3 regions of the Janibacter sp. CFPM2_SD2 genome follow, and region 1 is predicted to be linked to each of the others. Evidence: riboswitches for the same ligand, from Rfam matches in the RefSeq annotation. Region 1 holds a riboswitch; each other region holds the start of a gene.
The links. Region 1 has a riboswitch for S-adenosylmethionine ahead of AC2W7J_RS07055 (aminotransferase class V-fold PLP-dependent enzyme). Riboswitches for the same ligand answer to the same signal wherever they lie in the genome.

Region 1 (7,325 bases):
GGGGCCGACGACGCCGCGCGACTCGAGCAGGTCCATGAGCCGGCCGCCTTGGCGAAGCCGACGCGCAGCTTGCGCTGGAGCATCGACGTCGAGCCGAACTGCGTCGTGACGACCAGCTCGGTCGCCTGCAGCAGCACGTCGAGGTCGTCGCCGATGTCCTCGTCGATCTGCTTCTTGGGCGTCTCGGGGGCGACGTCCTCGCGGTAGGTCGGCTTGAGCTGGCCGGTGACGTGCCCGACGACGTGCTCGATCTCCGACTCGGTGACCCAGGCGCCCTGGACTCGCATCGGCTTGGACTTGCCCATCGGCAGGAAGAGGGCGTCACCCTGGCCGAGCAGCTTCTCCGCGCCGGGCTGGTCGAGGACGACGCGCGAGTCGGCGAGCGACGAGGTGGCGAAGGCCATGCGCGAGGGGACGTTGGCCTTGATCAGGCCGGTCACGACGTCGACCGACGGGCGCTGGGTCGCGAGGACGAGGTGGATGCCGGCGGCGCGCGCGAGCTGGGTGATGCGCACGATCGAGTCCTCGACGTCGCGGGGCGCGACCATCATCAGGTCGGCGAGCTCGTCGACGATGACGAGGAGGTAGGGATAGGGCTGGATGACCCGCTCGCTGCCGGGGATCGGCTCGACCTTGCCCGCCTTGACGGCCTTGTTGTAGTCGTCGACGTGCTTGTAGCCGAAGGTCGCGAGGTCGTCGTAGCGCATGTCCATCTCGCGCACGACCCACTGGAGGGCCTCGGCGGCCTTCTTGGCGTTGGTGATGATCGGCGTGATGAGGTGCGGGATGCCCTCGTAGGCCGTCAGCTCCACTCGCTTGGGGTCGACGAGCACCATGCGCACCTCGTCGGGCGTCGCCCTCATGAGGATCGAGGTGATCATCGAGTTGACGAAGGACGACTTGCCGGAGCCGGTGGCGCCGGCGACGAGGATGTGCGGCATCTTCGCGAGGTTGGCGATGACGTAGCCGCCCTCGACGTCCTTGCCGACGCCCATGACCATCGGGTGCTCGTTGTTGCGGGCCACGTCGGAGCGCAGCACGTCGCCGAGGCAGACCATCTCCTTGTCGGCATTGGGGATCTCGATGCCGATGGCGGACTTGCCGGGGATGGGGCTGAGGATGCGCACGTCGGCGGAGGCGACGGCATAGGCGATGTTCTTCGACAGGGCCGTGACGCGCTCGACCTTGACGCCCGGGCCGAGCTCGACGACGTAGCGGGTGACGGTCGGGCCGCGGTGGAAGCCGGTGACCTGGGCGTCGATGCCGAACTCGTCGAGGACACCCGTCAGCGACTCGACGACCTTGTCGTTGGCCGCCGAGCGCTCCTTGTGCGGCGCGCCGGGCTTGAGGTACTGGCTGTCGGGCAGCGTGTAGGTGACGTCGCCGGCGAGGGCGAGCTGCTCGACCCGCTGCGGCAGCTGGGTCGTGGGCGGCGGCTGCAGCTCGGTCTTGCCGCTCGCGATCGGCGCGACGGCGGGGTTCTTCGTCGGGCGCTTCTCGCCGGGGCGCGGGCCGCCCGGCCTCGGCCTGCGGGGTCTCGGTCGTCTCCTCGGCCTCGGCGGGTGACGCCGGCTTCTTGCGGCGGCCCTGCCGACCGGCTGGACGACGGCGGCCTGGTCGTAGGCGGTGTCGCCGTCGCGCTCGCCGGGACTGCTCGTCCTCGGGGTCGATGGTGCGTCGGCGCCGGGCGCGGGTGACCGCCGCCTTGGGCGCGTCGTGGCGGGCGTCGACGTCGGCCGCGGTGACGTGGCTCGGCACCTCGCCCGTGAAGGCGGCGCGCACGTAGGCCAGGCGCTGCGGCACCTCGTGCAGCGGGGTGCCGGTGAGGAGCAGGAGGGCGAAGAGCCCGAGGAGGACGAGCAGGATCGTCGCCGGCCACTCGGTGACCGCCGTCGACAGCGGGTCGGAGGCGAGGAAGCCGACGATGCCGCCGGCGTCGCGCATCGGTCCCGCGCCGTCCGGCGGCTGCGGGATGTCCTTGGCGATGTGGGTCAGGCCCGCCGCCGCGAAGAGCAGCATGACGGTGCCGAAGCCCAGCCGGGCGTCGGCAGCCGGCTCGCTCGCCGAGCGCAGCAGGCGCACGCCGAGCAGGAGCAGGACGATGGGCAGCGCGTAGGCGACCCGACCGAAGGTGCCGGCCGCGACCGCGTGGACGATGTCGCCGAAGAGGCCGCTCAGGCCCCACCCACTCGCCGGCACGGCGACGACGAGGGCCAGGGCGATCGCGAGGAAGCCCCAGCCGTCCCGACGGTGCTCCGGCTCGATCTGGCCGGCGCTCGTGCCAATCCGGCGCACGCCGGAGCCGGTCGCGTGAGCGACCCCCATCCAGGTGCGCTGCACCGCCGCGATGGGCAGCGGCAGACCGCCGCCGGAGGCGGGCTTGCGGGAGGAGGTCCTCCCCTTCGCGCTGCTCTTGGCGGGTGCCTTGCGACCCGACGGGCGGGTGGAGCCCTTGGGTCGGGAGCTGGCGCCCTTGCTGCGCGAGGTGGTCGACGGACGAGTGGCCATGATTCGCAGGGTAGGCGAAAGCCACCCCCGACACACGCGTCACACGCGCACCACGGGCCACGGATCGCAGCGGTTAGCCTCGCCCCGTGGACTCCCGGACCCTCCTCGTCGTGCTCCTCGCGGCCGCCTGCGGGGTGCTCGGGTGGCGCTGGCTGCGCACCGGTCGCTACCGCCGGCCGGACGAAGGGGGTCCCCTCCCCCGCCACCTCTGGGTCGCCGGAGTCGCTCCCTTCGTCGGCCTCGTCGTGGAGCGCGGGCTCGTCGACCGGACCTGGCCGGTGCTGCTCGCGCCGCTCGCCCTGGCCCTCGCCGGACTCGTCCTCGCCGCCGTCGACGCCGACGTCCACCGCCTGCCCAACGCGATCACGCTGCCGCTCGTGCCGGTCCAGGCCGTACTGCTCACCGTCGCGTCGGCCACGACCGGCGACTGGGGCGCCTTCGCCCGCGCCGGTCTGGCGGCGCTGCTCGTGGGTGGTGGGACGGTGCTGCTCGCCTTCGTCCTCTTCGGCAGGTCGATCGGCATGGGCGACGCCAAGCTCATGGTCTCCATCGCGCCGACGCTCGCCTGGCTGGGCTGGAGCACGCTCGCCGTGGGGGTCTGGCTCGGCTTCGTCATCGGCGGCCTCGTGGCCGCCGGGCTGCTCGTCACCCGCCGCGCGCAGCGCTCGACCCACCTCGCCTTCGGCCCTTATCTCGTCGCCGGGGCCGTGCTCGCCGTCGCGCTGGCCTGATGTCCACGGGGCGAGACGCGCCCCGCAGAGGGTCGACAGCAGCCGTGGTCGGTCGGTTATGGTCTGAGCCAAGGTCACGAGTACCAGCGACAAGCCCCGGCTAGCTGGTCGGCAACCCTCCTTCCGCGGTGGGGTGCTCCGGGTGACGACCTGGCCGGCGACAGACCGTCGCCCGGCAAGCGCGGACTCGCGGTCGACACCTCGGGTCCCCCACGGACCAGGAGCACCGTCATGACCATCTCCGACCTGCACCGCACGACCACTGCCCTGCCCCAGCTCGTCTCCGCGGGTCTGGCGTACCGCGACGAGCACGGCGCGAGCATCGAGTACGCCCACCTCGACCACGGCGCGACCACCCCGGCCTTCGCCGCCGTGGCCGACGAGGTCGCCGCCGCGGCCGTCACCTACTCGTCCGTGCACCGCGGCGCGGGCTTCGCCTCGCGGGTCACGAGCTCGCGCTACGAGGCCGCCCGTGAGGCCGTCGCCGCCTTCGTCGGCGCCCGCGAGGACGACCACGTCGTCTTCACCCGCAACACCACCGACTCCTTCAACCTGCTGGCCCGGGCGCTGCCCACCGGGACCAAGGTCTTCGTCTTCGCCTCGGAGCACCACGCGGCGCTGCTGCCGTGGGGCGACGTGCTGCGCCTGCCGGTGCCGCACAGCCACGACGAGGCGCTCGACCTGCTCGACCAGGCGCTGCGCAACCACCCGGCCGAGCACCGCCTCGTCGTGGCGACCGGCGCGTCCAACGTCACCGGCGAGCACTGGCCGATCGAGCGGATCGCCGCCGTGGCGCACGAGCACGACGCGCGCTTCGCGCTCGACGCGGCCCAGGTCGCGCCGCACCGCCGGGTCGACATCGACGCGCTCGGCGTCGACTACGTCGCCTTCTCCGGGCACAAGGTCTACGCCCCCTTCGGCGCCGGCGTGCTCGTCGGGCGGGGCGACTGGCTCGACGAGGCGCAGCCCTACCTCGCCGGCGGTGGGGCCACCGCCCGCGTCGGGCTCGACGAGACCGAGTGGACCTGCGGCCCGGCGCGTCACGAGGCCGGCTCCCCCAATGTCCTGGGAGCCGTCGCGCTGGCCACCGCGTGCGAGCTCATCACCGAGCACGAGGCGGCGATCATCGACCACGAGCAGGCCCTGCGCATCCGCCTGCTCGCCGGCCTGCAGCAGATCCCCGGCGTGCGTGTGCACACCCTCTTCGGCGGCGTCGACGGCGCGCCGGTCGCGACGATCACCGTCGACGGCCACGACAGCAGCGAGGTCGCGCGCATCCTCGGCGACGACCACGGCATCGGGGTGCGCGACGGCAAGTTCTGCGCGCACCTGCTCGTCGACGACCTCCTCTCGGAGACCGAGCACGAGACCGCCGTGCGGATCAGCGCCGGCCTGGGCACGACGCCCGAGCACATCGACCGACTCCTCGGCGCACTGCGCTCGCTCTGACCCTCCTCGGGTGGGGCGAAGGGGGGACCCGGCAGGCCCCCTTCGGCCCAACAAGAGAAACTGCCCCCTTGGCAAGGGTTTGAAACCCTTGCAAGGGGCAGTTTCTCGGGTGACCCGGAAATCGGGGGGCGTGTGAGGACCGGCAGGCCTCAGGCCTCGACGACGACGGGGATGATCATCGGGCGGCGGCGGATCTTGCCACCGACCCAGCCGCCGACGGCGCGGCGCACGACCTGCTGGAGCTGGTGGGTGTCGGTCGTGCCCTTGCGGGCCGCCTCGTCGAGCGCGGCGATGATCTTGGGCTTGACCTGGGTGAAGATCTCGTCGTCCTCGGCGAAGCCGCGGGCGGTGATCTCCGGCCCGGCGACGACCTTGCCGGTCGAGGAGTCGACGACGACCATGACGGAGATGAAGCCCTCGTCGCGCAGGATGCGGCGGTCCTTGAGCAGCTCCTCGGTCGTCCCGCCGACGCTCGAGCCGTCGACGTAGACGTAGCCGCAGGGCACGGCGCCGGCGATCCGGGCACGGCCGTCGACGAGGTCGACGACGACCCCGTCCTCGGCGAGGACGACGTGGTCGGGGTCGACACCGGTCGCGATCGCCAGGTCGGCATTGGCCACGAGGTGGCGCCACTCGCCGTGGACCGGCATGACATTGCGCGGCTTGACGATGTTGTAGCAGTAGAGCAGCTCGCCGGCGCTGGCGTGACCCGAGACGTGCACCTTGGCATTGCCCTTGTGCACGACGTCGGCGCCCAGGCGCATGAGGCCGTTGATGACCCGGTAGACGGCATTCTCGTTGCCCGGGATCAGGCTCGAGGCGAGCAGGACGGTGTCGCCGTCACCGACGTCGATGCGGTGGTCGCGGTTGGCCATGCGCGAGAGGGCGGCCATCGGCTCCCCCTGGCTGCCCGTGCAGATGAGCACGACCTCGTCGTCGGGGAAGTTGTCGAGCTTCTTGACGTCGACGAGCACGCCGTCGGGCACGTGCAGGTAGCCCAGGTCGGCGGCGATCCCCATGTTGCGCACCATCGAGCGGCCGACCATCGCGACCTTGCGGCCGTTGCGCTCGGCGGCGTCGAGGACCTGCTGGACCCGGTGCACGTGGCTGGAGAAGCACGCGACGATGATCCGGCGCTGGGCCTTGCGGAAGACGGTGTCGATCGCCGGCCCGATCTCGCGCTCGGGGGTGGTGAAGCCGGGGACCTCGGCATTGGTCGAGTCGGTGAGGAAGAGGTCGACCCCCTCCTCGCCCACCCGGGCGAAGGCCCGCAGGTCGGTCAGGCGCCGGTCGAGCGGCAGCTGGTCCATCTTGAAGTCGCCCGTGTGCAGCAGGGTGCCGCCCGCGGTGCGCACGAAGACGGCGAGCGCGTCGGGGATCGAGTGGTTGACCGCGATGAACTCGCAGTCGAAGACGCCGAAGCTCTCGCGCCCGCCCTCGCGCACCCCGAGGGTGTAGGGCTTGATGCGGTGCTCCTTGAGCTTCGCCTCGACGAGGGCGAGGGTGAGCATCGAGCCGACGAGCGGGATGTCGGGCTTGTGCTTGAGCAGGTAGGGCACGGCGCCGATGTGGTCCTCGTGGCCGTGCGTGAGGACGATCGCCTGGACGTCGTCGAGGCGGTCGAGGATGTACTCGAAGTCCGGGAGGATCAGGTCGACGCCCGGCTGGTGGTCCTCGGGGAAGAGCACACCGCAGTCGATGATGAGCAGCTGGCCGTCGTGCTCGACGACCGCCATGTTGCGGCCGACCTCGCCGAGACCGCCGAGCGGGACGACCCGCAGGGCGCCGTCGGCGAGCGGGGGCGGGAGCTGCAGGTCGGGGTGCGGGTGGCTCATGCGCCTCCTCCGATGCCGGACGCGGCCAGGCCCTTGCGCAGGACGTCGAGGTGCTCGGCCGGCCCCTCGACGTAGGGCAGGCGGACGGTCGCGTGGTCGATGACGCCGAGCTCGACGAGCGCGGCCTTGGCCATGATCGCGCCCTGCGAGGTCGACATCAGGGCATTGGTCACGGGGATGAGTCGGTGGTGGATCTCGCGGGCGGCCGCGAGGTCACCGGCGTCGACGGCGGCGATCATGTCCGCGTACTGCCGGCCAGCGACGTGGCCGACGACGGAGACGACACCGTGCGCCCCCTGGGCGAGGTGGGCGAGGTTGTACTCGTCGGCGCCGGAGTACCAGAGCAGGTCGGTCTCGGCCATGACCTGCGAGGAGGCCCACAGGTCCCCCTTCGCGTCCTTGACGGCGACGATGCGCTCGTGGTCGGCGAGCGCCACGAGGGTCTCCACGGCGAAGGGGACAGCGGTGCGCCCGGGGATGTCGTAGAGCATGATCGGCAGCTTCGCCGCATCGGCGATGGCCCGCGTGTGGGCGAGCAGACCGGCCTGGGTGGGCTTGTTGTAGTAGGGCGAGACGACGAGCAGGCCGTCGGCGCCGGCCCGGGTCGCAGCCGTGGCCATCTCGATGGCGTGCGCGGTGTTGTTGGACCCGACGCCCGCGGTCACGGCGAGGCGGTCGCCCGCGGCCTGCTTGACCGTCTCGACCATCGCGATGCTCTCCGCGGAGCTGAGGGTCGGGGACTCGCCGGTGGTGCCGTTGACGACGACACCGTCGTGTCCGCTGGCGACGAGGTGCTCGACGA
Region 2 (7,325 bases), on a different contig from region 1:
ACGAGCAAGCTGGAGGCCGCGGGCTTCAAGGTCTCGGTCCAGACCTTCCTCGGCGGGCCGCTCGACGAGGTGCGCGCCTCGCGCCCGAGCGGCGGCACCGCCCCCAAGGGCTCGACGGTCACAATCCTCGTCGTCTGACGACGGGGGTCAGACCGCCGGCGCGTAGTGCGAGGCGTCACCCGTGATCGAGCGGCTGCGCTCGCCGTCGATGCCGACCGGGACCTCACCGGCGACGGTGACCCGCTCGAGGCGGCGGGGCAGCCCGTCGTAGTTGTCCGGCGCGTAGTGCTGGGTGATCTGGTTGTCGAAGATGACGAGCTGGTCGGGCTCCCAGACGACCCGGACGACATTCTCCGGGCGGGTGATGTAGCGCTGGAGCAGGCGCAGGATGTCCCGGCTCTCGGTCTTCGACAGCCCGACGAAGCGGGAGACGAAGCCACCGAGGTAGAGGCCGCGCTCCCCCGTGCGCGGGTGGACCCGCACGACCGGGTGCTCGGTCTCGAAGGTCTGCGAGGTGAACTCGGCCCGGCGCTCCTTGAGCGCGTCGTCGTGCTCCTCCGGCGGCGTTGCGTAGTCGTAGTCGTTGGTGTGCACGGCCCACAGGCCGTCGGCCAGGCGCCGCAGCGGCTCGGGCAGGTCGCGGTAGGCCGCGGCCGTGTTGGAGATGAGGGTCTCGCCGCCGTGCGGCGGCACGACCTTGCTCGACAGGGTCGTGTAGGCCGGGGGCGCCTGGACGAAGGTGACATCGGTGTGCCAGTGGTTGGCCGCGGACCCGCCGAAGGTCTCCGAGGCGACCGGCAGGACGCGCGGAGCGCCCTCGACCGAGGCGACCGTCGGGTGGGCCGTCGTCAGCTCGCCGAGCTGGGCGGCGAAGCGCTGCTGGCCCTCGCCGTCGAGCGGCGCGCCCCTGAAGACGAGCGCCTTGTGCTCGTCGAGGGCCTCGCGGACGAAGCGCAGGGTCGGCTCGTCGAGCGGGGCGGTGATGTCGATGCCGACGACCTCGGCGCCGATCCGGCCGGTGATCTTGCGGATGTCGCGGATGGGTGCGGTGCTCATGCTGCGTGCTCCTTCGTGGTGGACGTGCTGGTGGGGTGGGTGCTGCTGATGTGGCCGGCCGCCGGGCGGGCGAGACCGTAGTGCTCGCGCAGGGTCGTGCCCGTGTACTCGCGGCGGAAGAGGCCCCGCTCCTGCAGGATCGGCACGACGGTGTCGACGAAGACCTCGAGGCCCTGGGGGTAGGTCGGCGGCATGATGTTGAAGCCGTCGGCCGCCCCCTGGGTGAACCACGTCTCGAGGTCGTCGGCGATCTGCTCGGGCGTGCCGGCGAGCACGCGGTGCCCCCGCCCGCCGGCGAGTCGCTCGATGAGCTGGCGCACCGTCAGGTCCTCGCGACGGGCGATCTCGGTGACGAGGGTGAAGCGGCTCTGGTTGCCCTGGGTGATGCGCTCGACGTGCGGCAGCGGCGCGTCGAGGTGCTCCTCGGTCAGCTCGGTGTCGAGCATCGCGCTCAGCTGGGCCAGGCCGTAGGCCGGGACGATGCCGGCGTTGATCTCGGCCTCGAGCCGCTGCGCCTCCTCCTGCGTCGACCCGATGATCGGGCTGATGCCGGGCAGCACGAGCAGCTCGTCGCGGGACCGGCCGTGCTGCGCCAGTCGACGCTTGAGGTCGTCGGAGAAGTCGATGCCGTCCTGCAGGGTCTGCTGGGCGGTGAAGACCGCCTCGGCGTACTGCGCGGCATAGGCCTTGCCCGCCTCGGACGACCCGGCCTGGACGAGCAGCGGGTAGCCCTGGACCGGTCGCGGCACGTTGAGCGGGCCGGCCACGTCGAAGAACTCGCCGTGGTGGTCGATCGGCGAGATCCGGTCGGTGTCGGCATAGGTCCCGCCCGCCGCATCAGCGACGATCGCGCCGTCGCCGAAGCTGTCCCAGAGCGCGGCGACGACCTGGACGAACTCCTCGGCCCGCGCGTAGCGCCGGTCGTGGTCGGGACGCTCGATGCCGAAGTTGCCCGCCTCGACCGTCGAGCCCGAGGTGACGATGTTCCACCCGGCACGCCCGCCGCTCAGGTGGTCGAGCGAGGCGAAGGCCCGCGCCAGCGTGTAGGGGTGGTTGTAGGTCGTCGAGGCCGTCGCGATGAGCCCGACGTGCTCGGTGCTCGCGGCGAGCGCGGAGAGCAGGGTCAGCGGCTCGAAGCCCGAGTGCGAGTTGTGCCGCACGTTGTCGGGAAGGCCGACGACGTCGGCGAGGAAGACCGAGTCGAGGCGACCGCGCTCGGCGGTGCGCGCGATGTCGACGTAGTGCTTCAGGGTTCGCGCCCGCACGGGGTCGGTCGAGGGATGCCGCCAGGCGGCCTCGTGGTGGCCGTTGGGCATGATGAAGGCATTGAGGTGGAGCTGGCGTTGCGTGGTCATGGTGAGTGGATTCCTTTGCAGGCGAAGGGGGTTCAGCTGCCGGTGGGCGTGGTGCGCCAGGCCGAGAAGTGACGCTCCAGGCGCACGAGCGCGATGTTGACGACGAGGCCGAAGACCGAGACGGTGAGGATCCCGGCGTACATCTGCGGGATCTGGAAGCTGCTCTGGGCGTTGACGATGAGGTAGCCCAGGCCGGCCTTGGCACCGACCATCTCCGCGGCGATGAGCACGAGGATCGAGGCGGTGCCGGCCATCCGGATGCCGGTGAAGATCGTCGGCACGGCCGACGGGAGCACGACCTTGACGAAGAGCTGCAGGTTGGACAGCCCGAGGGTCCGCGCGGCCCGCACGAGCAGCGGGTCGACGGTGCGCACACCGGCAACGGTGTTGAGCAGCACGGGGAAGAAGGCCGCGAAGGCGACGATCGACACCTTGCTCAGCTCACCGATGCCCAGGAGCAGCGTGAAGACCGGCAGCAGGGCCAGGGCCGCGGTGTTGCGGAAGAGCTCGAGCAGCGGCGTCAGCACCTCGCGCAACCCGTCGTACCAGGCGACGGCGATGCCGAGGACGACCCCGGCGACGACGGCCAGGCCGAAGCCGACGACCGATCGGGTGAGGCTCGCCTGCAGGTGCTCCTGCAGCTGACCGGTGCGCACGAGGTCCCACAGCGCGCCGAGCACGACGTGCAGCGGCGGCAGGAAGACCTTGCGGGTCGGCTCGAGCAGGTACTGCGTGCCGAACTCCCACAGCAGGAGGAAGAGCACGACGGCCGCCGAGCGGCGCACTCCGGTGCGCAGGGCCGAGACCACCCGCTGGGTGCGGCTCGGCACCTCGGGGACGGTCACGGTGGACGAAGGGGGCGCCTCCGCCGGTGCCGTGGTGGGCTGGGACAGGGTCGCGGTGCTCATTCAGGCCGCCTTCTCGGTGCCGTCGGGCTGGATCTTGGAGTGGCCGGCGCGGCGGGCGCGCTCGACCTCGTCGTGCAGCAGGCTCCAGACCTGGTGCCGGTAGGAGACGAAGTCGGGGTCGGAGCGCAGGTCCGTCGCGCCCTCGCGGTCGCCGAGGTCGACGTCGACGACCGCCTTGAGGCGTCCGGGCCGCGAGGAGAGGACCGCGACGCGCTGGCCGAGGTAGACCGCCTCCTCGATGCCGTGGGTGATGAAGACGGCCGTCGTCCCGGTCGTGCGCCAGATGCGCAGCAGCTCGTCCTGGAGCTGCTCGCGGGTCTGGGCGTCGAGCGCGGCGAAGGGCTCGTCCATGAGGAGGATCCCCGGCTCGTAGGCGAGGCTGCGGGCGATCGCCACCCGCTGCTTCATGCCGCCCGAGAGCTCGTGCGGCAGCCGCTCCTCGAAGCCCTCGAGGCCGACGAGCGCCAGGTAGTGACGGGCTCGCTCGGTGCGCTCCCGGCGGCTGAGCGGCAGCTGCTCGAGGCCGAAGGCGACATTGGCCAGCGCCGTGCGCCAGGGGAAGAGGGCGTACTGCTGGAAGACGATCCCGCGGTTTAGACCGGGTCCGGTGACGGCCTCGCCGTCGACGAGGACCTGGCCGCTCGTCGGGGTGCTCAGCCCGCCGAGGAGGTCGAGCAGGGTCGTCTTGCCGGACCCGCTCGGGCCGACGAGGGTGAGGAACTCCCCCGCCGGGACGGTGAGGCTGATGTCCTCCAGGGCCCGCAGCACGCTCGCGCGGGGCTGGTCCTTCGTCGGGCGGACGACGAACTCCTTGGTGACGTGGTGCAGCTCGATGCTCGAGGTCACTTCTGCTCCCCCTTCGCGAGGTCGTTGTACTCGTTGGTGTAGAGGCTCGAGGGGTCGAGGTCGGCCCGGTCGACGATCCCGGTGCTCTCGAGCCAGGCGGCCCACTGGGTGAAATCACGGTCGGTGACGACTCCCCCCTTCGCCGGGACGCCGGTGCTCTTCCAGAAGCGGACGTTGTCCGTCGTCTCGTTGCGGTCGCGGCCCTCGATGATCCGCTCGAAGCGGGCGATGACCTGCGCACGCGGTGTCCGGCGGGCCCACTCGATGGCCTTGGCGACACCCGTCGTGAAGTCGCGGACCGCGTCCGGGTGCTCGGCGATGAAGTCGTCGCGCAGGACGTACTGACCGCCGTTGAGCTCGCGTCCGAGGACGTCGACGTCGCGGATCAGCTCGCGGATGTCGTCCTGGGCCTTGGCCCGGTCCTGCAGGATCCCGCCCAGGGCGCCGACATCGACCTGCTTGCGGCGGATCGCCTCCTCGGTGTCGTTGGGCGGCAGGACGACGAGCTGCACCTGCTCGATCTCGGCGGCGCTCAGCCCCGCCTTCGTCAGCCAGGTCTCGACGAAGGCCTCGGCGTGGGCACCCAGGGTGTTGACGGCGATCTTCGCGCCGACGAGGTCCTTCGGCCCACGGATCCTGCTGTCCTTGCGCACGTAGAGACCCTGGTAGGAGGTCTCGTCCGAGCCGTAGTAGTTGATGACCGCGGTGATCGGCGAGCCGGCCCCGGCGAGCTTGACGACGGCCCCGGAGAAGGCGCCACCCACGTCGGTCTGGCCGGTCGCGACGGACTGGATGTCCTGCGGACCGCTCACCGTGGCGCCGACGTACTCGAGGGTGACCTTGCTGAAGTAGCCGAGGTCGTCGGCGAGCTCGGGGAAGGTGACGTTGTTGGCGCTGCCCTGGTAGCGGAAGGTGACCTTGCCCCCGGGCGCGGTGCCGGCGGCATCGCTCGACGGCAGGGCGCAGCCGGCGAGGGTGGAGGTCGTGGCGATACCGGCGAGGCCGAGCAGGACGGTGCGGCGGGAGGTGAGCGGGCTCATCAGGCCACCGCCACCGAGTGCGCGAAGAGCTCACCGCGGTGCGCCGCATCAGCGGCCGCGACGAGCGAGCGGCCGGCGACGGCATCGAGGAAGACGCGGGTGACCTCGGCGAGCGGACCCGCCGCGGAGTCGGCGATGCTCACCTCGCCGTCGTCGTACCGGGTGACCTCGGAGGCCAGGACGAACCACCCCGGCGTGATCGCACTCGGCGCCAGGCTCGCCAGGACCGGCCGCAGGGCGTAGTCCACCGCGAGGACGTGCGCGGGACTGCCGCCGGTGGCGATCGGCAGGACCACCTTGTCCTTGAGCCCGGTCTGCGGCAGGAGGTCGAGGAAGGCCTTGAGCAGTCCGCTGTAGGCCGCCTTGTAGACCGGGGTCGAGACGATCACGGCGTCGGCCCGCTGCAGGGCGCAGGCGGCCCGGGCGATGTCGTCGTGCTCGGCGTCGGCCCGCAGCAGCGGCTCTGCGGGCAGGTCTCGCAGGACGATGGGGTGCACGACGTGCCCGGCGCGCTGGACCCGCTGGGCGAGGTCGCCGAGCACGGCTTCGGTGCGGGAGGTGGTCGAGGGTGAGCTGGAGATCGTGGCGATGACAGCCATGAGGATGCCTTTCGATGGGCAGGTGGGTACGACGGATCGACGGCTGACGAAGGGAGGTCGTCACCGTGGTGGGAGTGGGAGTGGGCGTGAGAGCCCTGAGGTCGGCCAGGGGTTCGCATTGCCGTTGGGCAATGCGGGTTCCGGTCAGCGACAGAGGGCGCTGTCGACCCGCAGGAGGTCGACGTGGCGCCGCAGCGCCGGACGCAGCGACCGCGGTGCGGTCGGGGCGGTGGTGCTCATGGGGAGTCCGTCCTGTCATGAGGCCGGTGAGTGCCTCGCGCTTGCTCCGGCCGCGACGGCCGGAGCCAGGTCCTCACCCGGAGCACCCCACCGCGAGTGGAGGGTTGCCGCCCAGCAAGCCGGGGCTTGACGCTGGAACTCGTGACCTGATGAAGAACCTACGCAGATCCATCTCCTACTGCAAGAGAAGGAGATGGGCGTCTCGCCATCCGGGACACCGATCCCCTTGCCCCGCAACGAGACCGCCCACGACGAAGGGGAGAGCCCGCCCGGGTTGGGTTGTGTGGTCAACCGGTAGCGCCGGGTGCCGGAAGCGCCCGGTGAGCGCCGCCGGCTCGCTGAACTCCCGGTTCAACACACAACCATCAGCACGACGAAGGGGGGCGCCGCCGCCAGCACGACGAAGGGTGGGGTCGACGCGAATCAAGGAAAAAAAGTCCGGACTGCCTGCGCCCCGTGAGAGGCAGACCAGGCGGTCCGGACTTTTCCCCAGCGTCGACCCCACCCTTCGACGGGCGACCCGGTCTTCGGCAGGACGAACGAGAGGGCTCAGCCCTCGCTGAGCATCTCCGCGGTGAGGAAGGCCAGCTCCAGGCTCTGCTGGTGGTTCAGCCGCGGGTCGCAGACGCTCTCGTAGCGCTTGTTGAGGTCCTCGTCGAGGATGCGCTCGGCGCCGCCGAGGCACTCGGTGACGTCGTTGCCGGTGAGCTCGACGTGCAGGCCACCGGGGACGGTGCCGAGCGCGCGGTGCACCTCGAAGAAGCCGCGCACCTCGTCGACGACGTCCTCGAAGTCGCGCGTCTTGAAGCCCGACGCCGACTCGAAGGTGTTGCCGTGCATCGGGTCGCAGATCCAGGTGACCATCGCGCCGGAGTCACGCACCCGCTCGACGATGCGCGGCATCGCCTCGCGGATCTTGCCCGCCCCCATCCGGGTGATGAAGGTCAGGCGGCCGGGTTCGCGGTGCGGGTCGAGCAGGTCGATGATGCGCAGCAGCTCGTCCGGGTCGGCCTTGTCGGAGACCTTCATCCCGATGGGGTTGCGGATCCGGCTGACGAAGTCGAGGTGCGCGTGGTCGATCTGCCGGGTGCGCTCGCCGATCCACAGGAAGTGCCCCGAGGTGTCGTAGAGGTCGCCGGTGCGCGAGTCGACGCGGGTCATCGGGCGCTCGTAGTCCAGGAGCAGCGCCTCGTGCGCCGACCAGAACTCGGTCGTCTTCATCGCGTCGAAGTCGACGTCGCACGCGGCCATGAAGCGCATGGCCTTGTCGATCTCGCGGGC
Region 3 (7,325 bases), on a different contig from region 1:
TACACCCAGCGCGGCCTCCCCTTCGACCCCCTGTCGCTCACCGGGGTCGACGCCGACGGGCTGGAGACCGAGGCGATCCTCGACAGCTCGACGGGCCGGTCCGGCACCGTCCTCTGCAACGTCAACGCCCATGGCGCGCCCACCGAGCGCATCGAGGTGGAGGCGAAGGGGGACTGGACCGTCCGTTTCGCACCGCTGGACCGGGCGCCCGCGGCCGGGGCGGTCGAGCGAGGGCGTGGTCCGGCGGTCTTCGCCTGGGAGGGCTCGGACGGCGACCGGCTGGACCTGACCTACTCCCAGGTCAGCGAGGCCCCGTCCAGGTCCTTCTACCTGCAGGCCCTGGACGCCGACGGCCGAGTCATCGACAGGGTGCTCACCGTCGACGACGACCACGAGGAGTCGACGACCCCTCCCACCGGCACGAGATATCTCGTGATCTTCAGCCCCGGTGGTGAGTGGGAGATCAGCACTCGATGACGTTGACGGCGAGCCCGCCGCGTGCCGTCTCCTTGTACTTGACCTTCATGTCGCGACCGGTCTCGCGCATCGTCTTGACGACCTTGTCGAGCGAGACGACGTGCGAGCCGTCGCCGCGCAGCGCGGTCCGGGCGGCGGTGATCGCCTTGACCGAGGCCACGGCATTGCGCTCGATGCAGGGGATCTGCACGAGCCCGCCGACGGGGTCGCAGGTGAGGCCGAGGTTGTGCTCCATGCCGATCTCCGCAGCATTTTCGACCTGGGCGGGGGAGCCGCCGAGGACGGCGGCCATCGCTCCGGCAGCCATTGAGCACGCCGACCCGACCTCTCCCTGGCAGCCGACCTCGGCGCCGGAGATCGAGGCATTTTCCTTGTAGATCACGCCGATCGCGGCAGCCGTGAGCAGGAAGCGGCAGATGCCGTCGTCGTCCGCGCCCGGCACGAAGTCGGTGTAGTAGCGCAGCACGGCCGGGATGATCCCGGCAGCGCCGTTGGTCGGCGCCGTGACGACGCGACCGCCCGCGGCATTTTCCTCGTTGACCGCCAGGGCGTAGAGGCACAGCCAGTCCATGCCACGAAGGGGGTCGTCGCTGCGGCCCTCGGTGCGCAGCCGCTGGTGGAGCTGGGGAGCGCGCCGGCGCACCTTGAGACCGCCGGGCAGGACCCCTTCGGTCCGCAGGCCGTTGTCGATGCACTCGCGCATCACCGACCAGATGTGCAGCAGCTCGCTGCGCACCTCCGCCTCGGTACGCCACGACAGCTCGTTGTCGAGCATGACCTGCGAGATGGACAGACCCGTCTCGGCACAGATCGCGAGCAGTTGGTCGCCGGTGGTGAAGGGGCGCTTGACCGGCGTCGTGTCGGCGACGATCCGGGTCGACCGGAGGCGTCCTCGCCGACGACGAAGCCACCGCCCACGGAGTAGTAGGTGTGGCTCGACAGGGGAGTGGCGCCCTCGCCGCTCTCCTCGCCCCAGGCGGTGAAGGTCATGCCGTTGGGGTGCAGGGGCAGGGACTTGCGTCGGTGGAGGACCAGGTCGTCGTCCTCGACGAAGTCGATCTCGTGCTCGCCGAGCAGGCTCACCCGACGGCTGGACCGGATCTGCTCGAGCCGGCCCGTCACCGTGCGCGGGTCGCACAGCTCGGGACGCTCGCCGGTGAGCCCGAGCAGCACCGCGGTGTTGGACCCGTGGCCGTGACCGGTGGCGCCGAGGGAGCCGAAGAGCTCGGCCCGCACCCGCCGCACCTGCGGCAGCAGGCCCTCGTCGCGCAGCCCCTCGACGAACATCACGGCGGCACGCATCGGGCCGACGGTGTGCGAGCTCGACGGGCCGATGCCGACGGAGAAGAGGTCGAAGACACTGAGTGCCACTGGGGGTCTCCCGGAGGTCGTGGTGGTGCCGCCGACGGGGTGTGGGCCGGCGTGCCGGTCGTCACACTACCCGCGCCGCGATGCTCGGCGGGTGCCTGTGGAAAAGCTCGCGGCGGCCCGTCGTGACGTGGCCATGATGAAGGGCATGACCTACGACGACCTGCCGGCCGACTGGCCCATGCGCCCCTTGACCGACCCCACCCTGACGGCCGACGTCGTCGACCTCGTCGTGCGTGAGGCCGACCGTGCGGAGGGGTGCCTGAGCATCCTGCTGTGCAGCCGGGAACACCGACTCGTGCAGCCGGTGACGATCAACGACGTCGAGGGGGTCCCGCCGCACGAGCGACGCCGCCCCTTCGACGTCTTCCTCAGCGGATTCGCCGACCGCCTCGGCGGCATCGTCGTCGCCGTCGGTCGTCCCCGGGGCTACACGCCCGACGACGTGGCGAGGGGGTGGCACGAGGCGGCGATCGCCGCCTGCCGCGAGCACCGGGTGCCCCTGCTCGGCACCTATCTCGCGTCGGTGCACGGGGTCGTCGAGATGCCCGCGTGGCCGGGCCTCGCGATCGCCGGGTAGCGACCGGCCGGGGTCACCCCTCGTGCAGCAGCCCCTCGACCTCGGCCGCGATGGCGGCGGCGATCGCGGCGGCGAAGCCCTCGGGGTCCTCGTGCGCGGCCGGCTCCTCCGGGACGATGACGTCGACCGTGCCGTCCTCGTGCATCTGCGTGGCGCCGACCCGCTGCCGGGCGGCGAGCAGCGCGGCGTGCTCGGTGTCCTTGTAGACGATCGCGCTCGCACCCTCCGGGGGCAGTGGCGAGAGCCAGGCGTGACCCGCGGCGATGATCCGCTGCGCCGGCAGCAGCGCGAGGGCGCCGCCGCCGGTGCCCTCGCCGAGGAGCACGGAGACGCTCGGCACGGTCAGGGCCGTCATGTCGGAGATCGAGCGGGCGATCTCGCCCGCGAGGGCGCCCTCCTCGGCACGGGGCGACAGGTCGGCGCCGGGGGTGTCGATGATCGTCACGAGCGGCAGCCCGAGCTCGGTCGCCATCCGCATGCCGCGTCGCGCCTCGCGCAGCGCGGCCGGCCCCATCGACTGGGCGGCCTGGTAGCGCCGGTCCTGACCGACGAGCACGCAGGCCCGCCCGGTGAAGGACGCCAGCGCGAGCATGACGCCCTTGTCCGACTCGCCGTAGCCGGTGCCGTTGAGCGGGATGACGTCGTCGGCGGCGTGCCGCAGCAGCTCGCGCACCCCGGGTCGGTCCGCACGACGCGTCGTCTCGATGGACTGCCAGACGCGGGCGACCTCCTCGTCGGTGGGCTCCGGACGGGAGACGAAGGGGGCGATCGGCCACGCCGGGTGGTCGGCCGGGTCTGCGGTCCGGGTCGTGCTCGCCGAGAGCAGGGTGAGCGCGCGAGCGGCGATGTCCGCGAGACCCTCGACGGGGACGACGGCATCGACGATGCCCTTGTCGACGAGGTTCTCGGCGACCTGCACCCCGTCGGGGAAGGGCACGCCGTTGACCGTCTCGTAGACGACCGGGCCGAGGAAGCCGATGAGCGCGTCGGGCTCGGCGATCGTCATGTGGCCCAGGGACCCCCACGAGGCGAAGACGCCGCCGGTCGTGGGATGACGCAGGTAGACGAGGTAGGGCAGACCGGCAGCCTTGTGCGCGACGACGGCCGCCGAGATGTCGACCATCGTCACGAAGGCCGGGGGTGCCCTCCTGCATGCGGGTGCCGCCGCTCGCGGTGCGCGACGAGGGGCAGACGCTCCGACGTCGCCCGGCGGATCGCCGCGACGATCCGCGCGGCCGCGGCCCGCCCGATGGAGCCACCGAGGAAGCGGAACTCGCCGACGATGAGTGCCACCTCGTGACCGCGGATGCTCGCCCGACCGGTGAGCACGGACTCGTCGGTCCCGGCCCGCTCGGCGGCCTTGTCGACCGCGGCGCGGTAGTCGGGGGAGAGGCCGCTGACGTCGATCGGCTCGTCCCACGAGACGAAGCTGTCGGCGTCGACGACGGAGGCGATGAGCTGCTGGGCACCGGGACGCGGGTCACTCATGGCAGTGATGGTCGCAGGCCCCGCGCTGGGTACCCTTGCCCGGTGCTTGTGCCCTTGACCACTGTCGTCATCGTCGCGGTCGGCGTGCTCGGACTGCAGTCCCTGGCCTACCTCGTCCTCGACCGCCTCGTCGACGACCTCATGCTGATCGTCACCGCGGTCCTCGAGCTCGCCCTGCTCGTGCTCGTCGTCGTCTCCGCGATCGCGATGGGCAAGGTGTCGGGCCAGGGCGAGGGGGCGACGATGCTCGCCTACGCCCTCACGCTGCCGATCCTGCCGCCGATCGTCGTCTTCATCGCGCTCAAGGAGAAGACCCGCTGGGCCATGGGCGTCGTCCTCGCCGGCGCCTTCACCGTCGGGGTCATGGCCTACCGCATCCTCCAGATCTGGCAGACCCATGGCCCGGCCTGAGTGCGCACGGGCACCGGGCCCGGCCGGGTCGTCGTCGCGGTCTACGCCGTCCTCGCGCTCGCCGCGACCGGCCGCTCGGTCCTGCAGATCACCCAGTACTTCGACCGCGCGCCGCTGGCCTACGTGCTCTCGGCCGTCGCGGCCGTCATCTACGTCGTCGCGACCGTGGCCCTGGCGAAGGGGGGTCCCTCCGGCGCCCGGGTGGCGACCGGGGCGATCACCGTCGAGGCGGTCGGCGTGCTCGCGGTCGGCACCCTGTCCTTCGTGCGTCCGGAGCTCTTCCCGGACAAGACCGTCTGGTCCCACTACGGGTCCGGCTACGGCTACCTGCCGCTCGTCCTCCCCTTCGTCGGCCTGTGGTGGATCCACCGTGTGAGACGCGCCTGATCGGCGACGCGAGCATCTCCTAGTCTTGCGACAGGTCTTGAGCGCCAGCGCGAAGCCCCGGCTCGCTGGCCGGCAACCCTCCTCCGCGGTGGGGTGCCCCGGGAGACGACCTGGTCCGCGACGACCGTCGCGGTCAAGCGCGCACAGCACAGGAGCACCACCATGACCGATCCCTCCACCTGGAGCTTCGACACCCGTCAGATCCACGCCGGCCAGGCACCCGACCCCACGACGGGCTCGCGGGCGCTGCCGATCCACGCGACGACCTCCTACGCCTTCAAGGACACCGAGCACGCGGCGAACCTCTTCGCGCTCAAGGAGTTCGGCAACATCTACACGCGGATCATGAACCCCACCCAGGACGCGGTGGAGCAGAAGATCGCTGCGCTCGAGGGCGGCGTCGGGGCCCTGCTCACCGCATCGGGGATGTCCGCGACGCACCTGGCCCTGGTCAACATCGCCGAGGCCGGTGACCACATCGTTGCCAGCGCCGCGCTCTACGGCGGCACGGTCAACCTGCTGAAGTTCACCCTCGCGAAGTTCGGCATCGAGACGACCCTCGTCGAGGACCCGAGCGACCTCGAGCAGTGGCGCGCGGCGGTCAAGCCCAACACCAAGGTCTTCTTCGGCGAGACGATCGGCAACCCCAAGCCGGTCGTCCTCGACATCGCCGGCATCGCCGAGGTCGCCCACGAGGCGGGGGTCCCGCTCGTCGTCGACAACACGATCGCCACGCCCTACGTCCTGCGGCCCATCGAGCACGGCGCCGACGTCGTCGTGCACTCGGCGACGAAGTACCTCGGTGGCCACGGCACCGCGATCGCCGGCGTCATCGTCGACTCCGGCAACTTCGACTACGCCGCCGACGCGGAGAAGTTCCCCAACTACAACCAGCCCGACCCGAGCTACCACGGGCTGCGCTTCGGGCCCGACCTCGGTGTCAACGGCGCCCTGGGGGCCAACCTCTCCTTCATCCTCAAGGCGCGCGTGCAGCTGCTGCGCGACATCGGTCCGGCGATCTCGCCCTTCAACGCCTTCCTCATCGGGCAGGGCATCGAGACGCTCAGCCTGCGCATCGAGCGCCACCTCGACAACACCCGCAAGGTCGTCGACTTCCTCTCCGGCCACGGCCAGGTCGAGTCGGTGAACTGGGCCTCCCTCGAGGGCTCCGCGAGCTTCGAGCAGGCGCAGCGCTACACGCCGAAGGGGGCCGGTGCCGTCATCTCCTTCGAGATCGCCGGCGGCTTCGAGGCGGGCAAGAAGTTCGTCGAGGGGCTCACGCTGCACAGCCACCTCGCCAACATCGGTGACGTGCGCTCCCTCGTGATCCACCCCGCGTCGACGACCCACTCGCAGGGTCCGGAGGAGGACCGGCTCGCCGCCGGCGTCACCCCCGGCCTCGTGCGCCTGGCGGTCGGCCTCGAGGGCATCGACGACATCATCGCCGACCTCGAGGAGGGCTTCGCCGCGGCGAAGTGATCGAGCTCGTCCGAGGGGCCTGTGGATAATTCCACGGGCCCTTCGGCGTTCTTTCCTAGCGTGGGGGCATGGACGGACAGCAGCGCATCTCCATCGACAGCGAGGGCATCGACGGGCTCGGCCGACAGCTGAAGGCCATCGCCGACTTCCTGGAGGAGAAGGCGGCGAAGGCGAACAACGAGGCGGTCGAGACCTTCGGCTTCCCGAGCTGGTACGGCACCGATGCGTACGAGGGCGCGATCGGCGACTTCGAGCGGGAGCGGATCCGGGTGGGCAAGCAGCTGCGCGAGCTCGGCCGTCTCGCCAAGGATGCCGGGGGTTGGTACGTGAAGACCGAGGACCTCCTCGACCGGCGGCACCAGGGAGTCCTCTGATGGCGTTGGACGAGACAGGGACGATCGAGGAGGGCGACCCGGAGATGATCCGGGCGGAGGCGGACGAGCTGAAGACGGTCGCCGCCAACATCCACACCGTCGCCGAGATGCTCCGCATGGTCTCGACGAAGGGAGTCTGGGAGTCGTGCTCCGGCACTCTCTTCGAGCAGGAGGTCGGGACGACCCCGCAGGACCTCGTCGCGATCGCCAACCGGCTCAGCGACACCGAGCAGATCATCCGGCCCTATGCCGACCGGCTCGAGAAGAGCCAGGCCGAGCTCGCGCGGCTGCGCGCTCGTTACGACGCCAACGACAGGACCAGCGAGGACCGGCGGGCGAGGCTCGAGACGATGACCCCGGAGGACCCCGAGTACGCGACGGTCGACCGGGAGTACCGCGCGGCGAGCAACTCGCGGGAGATGAACAAGCGAGGGTACCGGCGGGTGGCCGACGCCGCAGTGGCCGACGAGCGGGCGACGGCCGGGCGGCTGGGCTCGGTCGGAACAGCCTTGTCCGACCCCCGGACCTACAACAGCTTCGAGATGGCCAGCCGGACGGGGACGAGCAGCCTCTTCAACAACCCGGTCGTCGACGTCACCCCGTGGGGCAAGCCGGCGGCGATCATGACCGCAGGCGATCCCATCGGCAAGCTCGGCCGCCGCGCGGTCTACGGCGAGGGGAGCTACAAGGACGTCGGCGCGACGACCGTCCTCACTGCCGTCGACATCGTCATCCCCGGGAGCAAGCGGGCCGATGCCAAG

Region 2: another riboswitch for S-adenosylmethionine. It lies ahead of ssuE (NADPH-dependent FMN reductase); the one in region 1 lies ahead of AC2W7J_RS07055 (aminotransferase class V-fold PLP-dependent enzyme).
Region 3: another riboswitch for S-adenosylmethionine. It lies ahead of AC2W7J_RS04280 (bifunctional o-acetylhomoserine/o-acetylserine sulfhydrylase); the one in region 1 lies ahead of AC2W7J_RS07055 (aminotransferase class V-fold PLP-dependent enzyme).

The regions. Positions count from the first base shown of each region.
Region 1 is NZ_JBNFOF010000051.1:6,103-13,427, forward strand. It holds gene AC2W7J_RS07035 (DNA translocase FtsK) at 1-1,127, opposite strand, end outside; partial or broken gene AC2W7J_RS07040 (DNA translocase FtsK) at 1,131-1,463, opposite strand; partial or broken gene AC2W7J_RS07045 (DNA translocase FtsK 4TM domain-containing protein) at 1,852-2,508, opposite strand; gene AC2W7J_RS07050 (prepilin peptidase) at 2,595-3,239, shown strand; SAM riboswitch class IV at 3,312-3,427, shown strand; gene AC2W7J_RS07055 (aminotransferase class V-fold PLP-dependent enzyme) at 3,471-4,688, shown strand; gene AC2W7J_RS07060 (ribonuclease J) at 4,838-6,523, opposite strand; gene dapA (4-hydroxy-tetrahydrodipicolinate synthase) at 6,520-7,325, opposite strand, start outside.
Region 2 is NZ_JBNFOF010000070.1:5,337-12,661, forward strand. It holds gene pknB (Stk1 family PASTA domain-containing Ser/Thr kinase) at 1-138, shown strand, start outside; gene AC2W7J_RS08550 (TauD/TfdA dioxygenase family protein) at 148-1,056, opposite strand; gene AC2W7J_RS08555 (LLM class flavin-dependent oxidoreductase) at 1,053-2,411, opposite strand; gene AC2W7J_RS08560 (ABC transporter permease) at 2,444-3,319, opposite strand; gene AC2W7J_RS08565 (ABC transporter ATP-binding protein) at 3,320-4,165, opposite strand; gene AC2W7J_RS08570 (ABC transporter substrate-binding protein) at 4,162-5,205, opposite strand; gene ssuE (NADPH-dependent FMN reductase) at 5,205-5,804, opposite strand; SAM riboswitch class IV at 6,077-6,191, opposite strand; gene AC2W7J_RS08580 (class II 3-deoxy-7-phosphoheptulonate synthase) at 6,594-7,325, opposite strand, start outside.
Region 3 is NZ_JBNFOF010000025.1:15,003-22,327, forward strand. It holds gene AC2W7J_RS04245 (hypothetical protein) at 1-477, shown strand, start outside; partial or broken gene AC2W7J_RS04250 (L-serine ammonia-lyase) at 464-1,848, opposite strand; gene AC2W7J_RS04255 (hypothetical protein) at 1,946-2,425, shown strand; gene AC2W7J_RS04260 (carboxyl transferase domain-containing protein) at 2,439-3,548, opposite strand; gene AC2W7J_RS04265 (carboxyl transferase domain-containing protein) at 3,551-3,913, opposite strand; gene AC2W7J_RS04270 (hypothetical protein) at 3,968-4,324, shown strand; gene AC2W7J_RS04275 (hypothetical protein) at 4,325-4,711, shown strand; SAM riboswitch class IV at 4,745-4,857, shown strand; gene AC2W7J_RS04280 (bifunctional o-acetylhomoserine/o-acetylserine sulfhydrylase) at 4,874-6,190, shown strand; gene AC2W7J_RS04285 (hypothetical protein) at 6,259-6,564, shown strand; gene AC2W7J_RS04290 (hypothetical protein) at 6,564-7,325, shown strand, end outside.